Regions from separate parts of the Massilia timonae genome, predicted to be linked through region 2. Evidence: predicted binding sites of a transcription regulator. Region 2 holds the regulator's gene; each other region holds the start of a gene.
The links. The regulator HrcA, encoded in region 2, represses chaperone genes, less so after heat shock. The targets are predictions, from matches to a motif close to TTAGCACTCNNNNNNNNNGAGTGCTAA.
Positions count from the first base shown of each region.

Region 1: the regulator HrcA is predicted to act here: its motif matches at 1,981-2,007, upstream of groES (co-chaperone GroES).
Region 3: the regulator HrcA is predicted to act here: its motif matches at 1,516-1,542, upstream of rpoH (RNA polymerase sigma factor RpoH).

Region 1 is NZ_JRYB01000001.1:2,674,274-2,677,547, forward strand. Features, by position in the region: gene groL (chaperonin GroEL) at 1-1,552, opposite strand, end outside; gene groES (co-chaperone GroES) at 1,599-1,889, opposite strand; gene LO55_RS11460 (hypothetical protein) at 2,277-2,576, shown strand; gene LO55_RS11465 (cell division protein ZapA) at 2,573-2,884, shown strand; RNA gene ssrS (6S RNA) at 2,930-3,111, shown strand; gene LO55_RS11475 (EVE domain-containing protein) at 3,202-3,274, shown strand, end outside.
Region 2 is NZ_JRYB01000001.1:2,074,455-2,077,728, forward strand. Features, by position in the region: gene LO55_RS08965 (HAD family hydrolase) at 97-798, shown strand; gene hrcA (heat-inducible transcriptional repressor HrcA) at 918-1,946, shown strand; gene LO55_RS08975 (FepA family TonB-dependent siderophore receptor) at 2,097-3,274, shown strand, end outside.
Region 3 is NZ_JRYB01000001.1:580,286-583,559, forward strand. Features, by position in the region: gene LO55_RS02525 (cell division ATP-binding protein FtsE) at 1-182, shown strand, start outside; gene ftsX (permease-like cell division protein FtsX) at 179-1,108, shown strand; gene rpoH (RNA polymerase sigma factor RpoH) at 1,668-2,558, shown strand; gene LO55_RS02540 (family 43 glycosylhydrolase) at 2,625-3,274, opposite strand, start outside.

The DNA.
Region 1 (3,274 bases), 600 kb from region 2:
AGTCGGTGGTCAGCATCAGGCCGGCGATCGACGCTGCGTTCTGCAGTGCCGAGCGGGTGACCTTGGCTGGATCCAGCACGCCCATTTCGACCATGTCGCCATAGGTGCCGTTGGCGGCGTTGTAGCCGTAGTTGCCGGTGCCGCCCAGGACGGCTGCGACCACGACCGATGGCTCGTCGCCCGCGTTCTGGACGATCATGCGCAGCGGCTCTTCCATGGCGCGCAGGACGATCTTGATGCCGGCGTCCTGGTCAGGGTTGTCGCCCTTGACGTCCAGGGTAGCGCGGGCGCGCAGCAGGGCCACGCCGCCGCCTGGCACGATGCCTTCTTCGACGGCAGCGCGGGTTGCGTGCAGCGCGTCTTCGACACGTGCCTTCTTCTCTTTCATCTCGACTTCGGTGGCTGCACCGACGCGGATCACGGCAACGCCGCCGGCCAGCTTGGCCACGCGCTCTTGCAGTTTTTCGCGGTCGTAGTCCGAGGTCGCTTCTTCGATCTGGGCGCGGATCTGCTTGACGCGGCCTTCGATCGATTCAGCCTGGCCGGCGCCGTCGATGATGATGGTGTTTTCCTTGCCGACTTCGATGCGCGAAGCCTGGCCCAGTTCCGCCAGGGTGACCTTTTCCAGGGTCAGGCCGACTTCTTCGGCGATGACCTGGCCACCGGTCAGGATGGCGATGTCTTCCAGCATGGCCTTGCGGCGGTCGCCGAAGCCTGGCGCCTTGACGGCGACGGTCTTCAGGATGCCACGGATGTTGTTGACGACCAGGGTCGCCAGCGCTTCGCCTTCGATGTCTTCGGCGATGATGACCAGCGGACGGCCGGCCTTGGCGACTTGCTCCAGCACCGGCAGCAGGTCACGGATGTTCGAGATCTTCTTGTCGCACAGCAGGATGAACGGCTGCTCGTGGACGGCGACTTGCTTGTCCGGGTTGTTGATGAAGTACGGCGACAGGTAGCCGCGGTCGAACTGCATGCCTTCCACGATGTCCAGCTCATCGTTCAGCGACTTGCCGTCTTCGACGGTGATGACGCCTTCCTTGCCGACTTTTTCCATTGCCTCGGCGATGCGCTCGCCGATCGAGGTTTCCGAGTTGGCCGAGATCGCGCCGACTTGCGCGATTTCTTTCGAGGTGGTGGTTGGCTTGGCGATCTTCTTCAGTTCTTCGACGGTCGCTGCGACGGCCTTGTCGATGCCGCGCTTCAGGTCCATCGGGTTCATGCCGGCGGCAACGAACTTCATGCCTTCGCGCACGATGGCTTGTGCCAGCACGGTCGCGGTGGTGGTGCCGTCACCGGCGTTGTCGCTGGTCTTGGAAGCGACTTCCTTGACCATCTGCGCGCCCATGTTCTGGAGCTTGTCTTTCAGTTCGATTTCTTTTGCGACCGAGACACCATCCTTGGTGACGGTCGGGGCGCCGAACGAGCGCTCGAGCACGACGTTGCGGCCTTTCGGGCCCAGGGTGACCTTGACTGCGTTGGCCAGGACATTGACGCCTTCGACCATCTTGGCGCGCGCTGCGTCGCCGAACACTACTTCTTTAGCTGCCATTTGTTATTTCTCCGAATGTATCGTGAATGGGGTCAGGGAATGAGACTTACTGGGCCACGACGGCCATGATGTCTTCTTCGCGCATCACCAGCAGTTCTTCGCCATTGACCTTGACGGCCTGGCCGGAGTACTTACCGAACAGCACGCGGTCGCCGACTTTCACTTCCAGCGGACGAACCTGGCCGTTGTCTTGCACTTTGCCGTTACCGACGGCGAGGACTTCGCCTTGGTCTGGCTTCTCTGCCGCGGCATCAGGAATGATCAGGCCGGACGCAGTCTTGGTTTCCTGGTCGAGGCGCTTCACGATAACGCGATCGTGCAGAGGACGAAGGTTCATGCAAAACTCCTTAATATTCAGTGGTTTAACTTGCGTTTTTTGACACCGTCGCAGTCTTGTGGCAAGCACCGCGTCGGTCTGCAAAGAGTTGTTAGCACTCTCTACTAACGAGTGCTAATTATAGGGACGATAATTTGCCATTTCAAGCAGCAAGATTGCTAAATACTTTCGTGCGCTTGAGCTGGCACAAGCCTTCAGGGCTTCAAGCAATGTGTTTTTGGCATCTCTCGCCACCCGGTGCGAACCTGGCAAGAGGCGGGCAGCGTACACCGCCTGGCGCTTTCCTGCCGCACGCCAGGCAGCCGGGACGGCCGGCGGCGGGCGCGGCATGCCGCACCGCAGCGCGATTCGGTTGACGGAAAATCCCTCTCGATCCTATAGTGTCGAATGATTTCCGAATTCCAAGACCTCTCAGACAAAATCGACCGGCTCGCCCAGCTGACCCAGTCGTTGCGCGCCGAGAACTATTTGCTGCGTCAGGCCAATACCCTGCTCAGCGCCGAGAACCTGGCATTCAAGGAGCGCCTGTTCGAGGCCCAGCGCCGGGTCGAGGCGCTGCTCGACGAGTTGCCCAAGCCGCCGGGCGAAGCGCAAGCCGAAGGCGAGGGTGGGCAACCCGAGCCCGGGCCGGATGAACCGCGGCCGCTCCATCTCGCGCATGCCGCCCGCCAGCAGGAGCAACGATGATCCATCTCGACGTCACCATCATGGGCCAGCCCTACCGCCTGGCCTGCCGCGACGGCGAAGAGCGCACCCTGCGCGAAGCGGTGGCCTACCTCGACGGCAAGATGTGCCAGCTGCGCGATTCGGGCAAGGTGAAGGGCACCGACCGCATCGCCGTGATGGCCGCGCTGAGCGTCGCCGCGGAATTCCTGTCGGTCAAGTCGCCGCAGGGACCGCTGTCGGACATGTCGATTCTCGAAGTCAAGCAAAAACTGGAAGCGATGCACACCGTGCTCGACAAGGCGCTGACGCCCCAGGAAAATCTTTTCTGAAAACCGAATCCATTTGACATGACGGATCAAAAGAGTAAACTGCGCTCTACCCTGCGGTGTTCGAGATTTGCCATATATTCCTTGAACCATTCTTACGCATAGGTCGTGGAACAAGTTCGATGGGAGTGAGCGTCACTCGTTTGACGAACCCGAAATTGATCTGACCGTGACCGCCTTGAACCGTTTTGGTTCAGGATGCCGGCAATAACGGCACTGGCGGGGGCTAGGATACACAAGCGGTTGCGCACTTTGTACGCAGCCGCTTTTTTTGTGCGCGCGTCAAACCTGTCGGCGCGCCTTGCAGGGAGATCGGCGCAATGCGCTATTGGTTGATGAAATCCGAACCGGACGAAGTCAGTTTCGACGACGTCCTGTCCGCACCCGGCCAGA
Region 2 (3,274 bases):
GGCAACATTCCAGGGTGCAAACGGCGTGCGCATTGCGTTCGGCGTAGCGCGTCGCTATGCTTGGGGCGCACCTTTTCTCCCTTAGTCTGGAAGCCGATGACCCGCCAACCCTGGCCGAAAGCCGTCCTGTTCGACCTCGACGATACCCTGTGGCCGATCGCGCCCGTGATCCTGGAAGCCGAAAAACTGTTGTATGCCTGGCTCGGCGAGCACGCGCCGCGGGTGGTCGAACGCTTCACGATCGACAGCCTGCGCGCCGCGCGCCTGGAATTGCTGGCCGCACGCCCCGAATTCGGGATCGACCTGGGCGCGCTGCGCCATGCCGGCCTGGTCGCCGCCTTCGAACAGGTGGGTGAGGATCCCGGCAAGGTCGAGCTGGCGATGACCGTATTCTTTGCCGCCCGCAATGCCGTGACGCCCTACGAGGATGTCGTGCCCGGGCTCGAGCGCCTGAAGCGACGTGCCCTGGTCGGCTCGGTCACCAATGGCGTGGCCGACCTGCAGACCATCGGCCTGGCCCACCACTTCCAGGCTTCGGTGGCGGCGCGGCAGTATGGCCGCGCCAAGCCCGATCCCGGCATCTTCCTCGCCGGCTGCGCCGCGCTCGGCGTCCTGCCTGGCGAGACCCTGTACGTGGGCGACGACCTGTTGCTGGACGTGCAGGGCGCCCAGCGCGCCGGCCTGCGCGCGGCCTGGATGAACCGGACCGGCAAGGTCAACGAACTCGCCCATGAAGTCCAGCCTGACGTCGAAGTGGCCAGTCTCGACGCGCTGCTCGACTGGCTTGAATCCCTGTAAAAGCGCGAGCAAGAGCGTTGGACATGCGTCACAGCAAGCCTTGCGCTGCCCGTGCCATGCCCCAACCTGCCTATAATGCACACGTTAAATACGCGCGCCATTAAACGTTTCCCGGAATCATGCAACTCGACCAACGTGCCCACACCCTGCTCAAAGCCCTCGTCGAGCGTTATATCGCCGACGGCCAGCCGGTAGGCTCGCGCGCGCTGTCCAAGCTGTCGGGCCTGGAATTGTCGCCAGCCACGATCCGCAACGTCATGGCCGACCTCGAGGAGATGGGCTTCGTCGCCAGTCCGCACACCTCGGCCGGCCGCATCCCGACGCCGCGCGGCTACCGCGTGTTCGTCGACACCCTGCTGACGGTGGGGCCGATCGACGACAAGGCGGTCGATGCCGAGCGCATGCGTTTGCCGCAGCCCTTGTCCAACCTGCAACCGCAGAAACTGATCGCCAACGCGGCGCAGATGCTGTCCTCGCTGTCGCAATTCGCCGGCGTGGTGCAGAGCCCGCGCCGCGAATCGGTCTTCCAGCAGATCGAATTCCTGCGCCTGGGCGAAAAGCGCATCCTGCTGGTGATCGTCGATCCGCGCGGCGACGTCCAGAACCGGCTGCTGCTGCTCGATAAGGATTATTCCCCGGCGCAACTGACCCAGTCGGCCAATTACCTGAACCAGAACTTCGCCGGGCTGTCCTTCGACGAGGTGCGCAAGCGCTTGAGCGGAGAGCTGCAGCAATTGCGCGACGATATGGGCCGCCTGATGCAGGCGGCGGTCGAGGCTGGCAGCGAAGCGATGGCCGAGGGCGACGACATGGTCATCGCCGGCGAGCGCAACCTGCTGTCGGTGTCCGACCTGTCGTCCAATATGAGCTCGCTGCGCCAGATGTTCGAGATGTTCGAGCAAAAAACCGGCTTGATGCAATTGCTCGACGTATCGAGCAAGGCTGGCGGCGTGCAGATCTTCATCGGCGGCGAATCGAAGCTGGTGCCGATGGACGAGATGAGCGTGGTGACCGCGCCGTATGCGGTCGACGGCCGCATCGTCGGCACCCTGGGCGTGATCGGCCCGACGCGGATGGCCTATGAACGAGTGATCCCGATCGTCGACATCACGGCCAAGCTGCTGTCGAACGCCCTCAGCCACTCCTGAATCGCTAAAAACTTAAGCCAGTGCAAGGCTGGCAACCTTCTTGCCACAATTTGACAAAGTTTTGGAAATGCAAATGAGTATGATTCTCAATTGCATTGAGCCGGAGCGCTCCGGCTTGTCCAGAACAATCAAATAACAGGAACAAGAGGGATGAAACTGACAGCAAACCGCATGACGCCGCTCGCCGCGGCCGTCGGACTGGCGCTCCTTGGCTTGCCGGCCATGGCCCAGCAATCCAACCAGCCGATGCACCAGGTGCACATCGTCGGCACCGCCGAGGAAGAACTCAAGCAGGCGATCGGCGTCTCGGTCATCACCTCGGAAGACATCGAAGCCCGTCCGCCGGCGAATGATCTGGCCGAGCTGATCCGCACCATGCCGGGCGTGAACCTGACCGGCAACAGCGCCAGCGGCCAATACGGCAACCACCGCCAGATCGACCTGCGCGGCATGGGCCCGGAAAACACCCTGATCCTGGTCGACGGCAAGCCGGTCAGCTCGCGCAACTCGGTGCGCATGGGCCGCAGCGGCGAGCGCAACACGCGCGGCGACACCAACTGGGTGCCGGCCGAAGCGGTCGAGCGCATCGAAGTGCTGCGCGGCCCGGCGGCGGCGCGCTACGGGTCCGGCGCCGCCGGCGGCGTGATCAACATCATCACCAAGGCGCCGGGCGACTATCTGACCGGTTCGGTCACCGCCTATGCGCTGGCGCCGGAGCACGGCGAGGAGGGCAACAGCAAGCGGCTCGGCTTCAACCTGTCCGGTCCGCTGGCCGGCAAGCTCTCGTTCCGCGTATTCGGCAACGTCAACAAGACCGACGCCGACGAGCTGGCGCTGAACGCCACGCCGGACAATACCGCCAACGGCGCGATCCCGCCGGCCGGCCGCGAGGGCGTGCGCAACCGCGACATCGGCGGCTTGCTGCGCTGGGACTTCATGCCCGACCAGGTGCTCGAATTCGAATCCAACTTCAGCCGCCAGGGCAATATCTACGCCGGCGACCGGGCCGTGAATGCGGCCGGCTTCCCGATCCTGGGCGAGCTGGCCAATGCGGCCGCCGAAACCAACGTCATGCTGCGCCGCACCGCCGCGCTGACCCACCGCGGCAAGTGGGGCGCCACCACATCGCGCCTGTGGCTGACCTATGAAGGCACCGACAACACCCGCATGAACGAAGGCCTGGCGGGTGGGCCGGAAGGCAGCATCAGCGACCCAACGAAGAAATCGACGTCGGAACTCGAAACCTATGGCGCCAACGGCGAAATCAGCACGCCATTCAATGTCGGCGGGGTGGCGCAGATGCTCACCGCCGGCTTCGAGGCGCGCAA
Region 3 (3,274 bases), 1.5 Mb from region 2:
TGGCCGACGAGCCGACCGCCAATCTCGACCGCGTGGCGGCCGACAAGGTGCTCGACGCGCTGCGCGCCTTCCACGCCGCCGGCGTCACCTGCGTCATTTCGACCCACGACGAGCAGGTGCTGGCAGGCAGCACGCGAGTGATCCGCCTCGAGCAGGGCCAGCTGGTCGGAGGTGCGGCATGAGCCCGTGGCTGCGCCAGCACCGCTTCGCCCTCGGGGCCGCGCTGTCGACGGTGCGCAAGTCGCCCGGCAGCTTCCTGTTCAACGTGCTGGTGGTCGCGCTCGCGCTGACCCTGCCGTTCGCGGGCATCACCCTGCTCGACAATGTGCGTCCGCTGTCCGAGCAATTGTCGGTCGATCCCGAGATCAGCCTGTTCATGCGCGACGACGCCAGCCGCGCCGATGCCGAAGCGCTGGCGCCGCGGATCCGCCAGATCGTCGCGCCGCAGGGTGGACAAGGGGCGGAAATCGCTTTCGTGCCGCGCGAGCAGGCGCTCGCTTCGCTCAAGGAGCGTAGCGGCCTGGGCGACGTGCTGGAAACCCTGGGCGATAACCCCTTGCCCGACAGCTACGTAATGAAGCTGGAAGGCTTCGCCAGCGCCGGCGCCGCCGCCCAGGTGGACCTGATTACCGAGCGCCTGGGCGAACTGCCGGGCGTGGCGACGGTGCAGGTCGACTCAAGCTGGGTCAAGCGCCTGGCCGCGATGCTGGCGATCCTGCGCCTGGCGCTGCTGCTGCTGGCGGCCACCCTGGGCATCGTCGTGATCGCGGTCGTGTTCAATACGATCCGCCTGCAGGTGCTGACCCAGAAAGAAGAAATCTCGGTCTCGACACTGCTGGGCGCGACCAACGATTTCATCCACCGTCCGTTCTTCTACACCGGCGCCCTGCTCGGCCTGTGCGCCGGCGCGGTGGCGCTGGGCGCGGTGACCCTGGCCCTGCGCCCGCTGAACGGCGCGATCGGTGAGTTCGCCCGGCTGTACGGCTCGAATTTCCAGCTGATGCCGCTGGGTGGACTCGAAATCGCCGGCCTGCTGGCGATCAGCGCCGCGCTGGGCCTGGTCGGCGCCCTGCTGTCGGTGCGGCGTCACCTGGCGCGGCAGCGTTGAACGCGGTCCTACAAAGTTGCAGTGAAAAAAACTGTCGAGATGGTATTGAAAACGCGATCAGCGTCACCATCTGGTGTAGCAGGGCTAGGCGGCCCTCCTGTGTGGCTGCCTGCCCCTTTACCGGACAAGACCGCGTCGCATGACACCGCAATGAATCCTACGGCCTAGCTGCCATCCCCTACGCTTCCACGCGCATAAGTCCTACAGGCTGCGCCGTGGGTACGTGCGCCATTCAACAGAATACGTGCCGCTACGGCCGTAATCTGTGTCTAACGTTATTCCAGTCATTCCTGGCTTACTTTTGAGCCGAATCAACTGGACAAGCAATACCTGCTCTACAGTGGAACCGTCGGCAATTCGATTCCCGAGAGCAATACTTTGAACAATCTTAAGCGCCGGGACCACTTCTAGCACTCACCTCGGGGGAGTGCTAATATATGGTCCAAGGCAATCGAAATTCAAGTCACGCATTCAGGTAACAAGCCGTAACAGCAGTGCCGCAAGGCAATAAGTTATGGCACATTGAGGATGCAGCAAGATTACTACGAGGGAAATGAATATGTCCGCACAATCCGCATTGGTTCCGACCGGCAGTCGTGCTCTGGGACTGGGTTTCACCGGCAATCTGGGCAATATCGACGCCTATATCTCGGCCGTCAACCGCCTGCCGATGCTCACGCACGAAGAAGAGGTATCGCTGGCAAAGCGGCTGCGCGACGACCACGATCTCGACGCCGCGCAAAAGCTGGTGCTGTCGCACCTGCGCCTGGTGGTATCGATCGCGCGCGGCTACCTGGGCTATGGCCTGCCGCACGCCGACCTGATCCAGGAAGGCAATATCGGCCTGATGAAGGCGGTCAAGCGCTTCGACCCGAACCAGGGCGTGCGCCTGGTGTCGTACGCCATGCACTGGATCAAGGCCGAGATGCATGAATACATCCTCAAGAACTGGCGCCTGGTGAAGGTCGCCACGACCAAGGCCCAGCGCAAGCTGTTCTTCAACCTGCGCAGCAACAAGACCGGCCTGGACGCGATGTCGCCGGGCCAGGTCGACGACCTCGCCAAGCTGCTGGGTGTCAAGCGCGAAGAAGTGATCGAGATGGAAACCCGTCTGTCGGGCCGCGACATCGCGCTGGAGTCGCCGACCGACGACGAAGACGACAAGTTCTCGCCGATCGCCTACCTGTCGTCGGACCAGCAGGAACCGACCAAGGTGCTCGAGGCCGAGCAGGTCACCCGCCTGCAGTCCGAAGGCCTGGAAACGGCGCTGGGCAAGCTCGATCCGCGTTCGCGCCGCATCATCGAGGCGCGCTGGCTGGCCAACGACGACGGCTCGGGCGCCACGCTGCATACGCTGGCCGAAGAGTTCAGCGTGTCGGCCGAGCGCATCCGCCAGATCGAATCGGCCGCGCTCAAGAAGATGAAAGGCGCGCTGGCGGCTTACGTGTAAGCCGGCCCTGCCCCATCACGAACCCCGCTGCGGCGGGGTTTTTCTTTGGCGCTGTCAGTCCCGCACTCACAGCGCCCGGTAGCGGAAATCGCCGAGCGTCACCGCGCCGGCGCCGGCGCAATAGACGCCGACCTTCAGGCTCAGGAAGCCGCCGAACACATTGTGGTGGATGCCCGATACTTCCATCCGTGTCCCGTGCAGGGTCCAGGTCTTGCCGCCGTCGTGCGAGTAGCGCCAGGTGACGACGTGCTCGTCGTTCGTCATCCGCACCCGCACCGTGGAGGTCTTGCGCTTGCCCCGCGCCCAGCCCTGCTCTTCGGCGTACTGGAAGGTCTTGACCTCGTCACGCGTAAAACCGATGCCGACGAAGGCTTTCTGGCTGTAGAACAGCAGCAGGCCGGCTTCGGCCTCTCCCTCCAGGGTGAGCGTCACCTCCACCTCGTAGGCGCGGTCGCCGACGCCGCAGGTCAGCGGCCGGCTGTCGGCCGGCGACGCGCCGCGGCCGGCGATCCGCAGCCCCGTATCCGTGTAACGCGCGCGGCGCATCTCGTCCGGCGCCGGATCGTGGAAGGCCCATTGCACGCCGAGGCGGTCGCGCCTGAAATCGTCGGACAGCGCCTGGCCGGCCGGGCCGGTCTCTCCTCCCCTCGGCATCGGCAATGGCCGCGACAGGTCGCCGCCCATGGCGTGGAACCAGCCATCGTCCGTCCACTCGA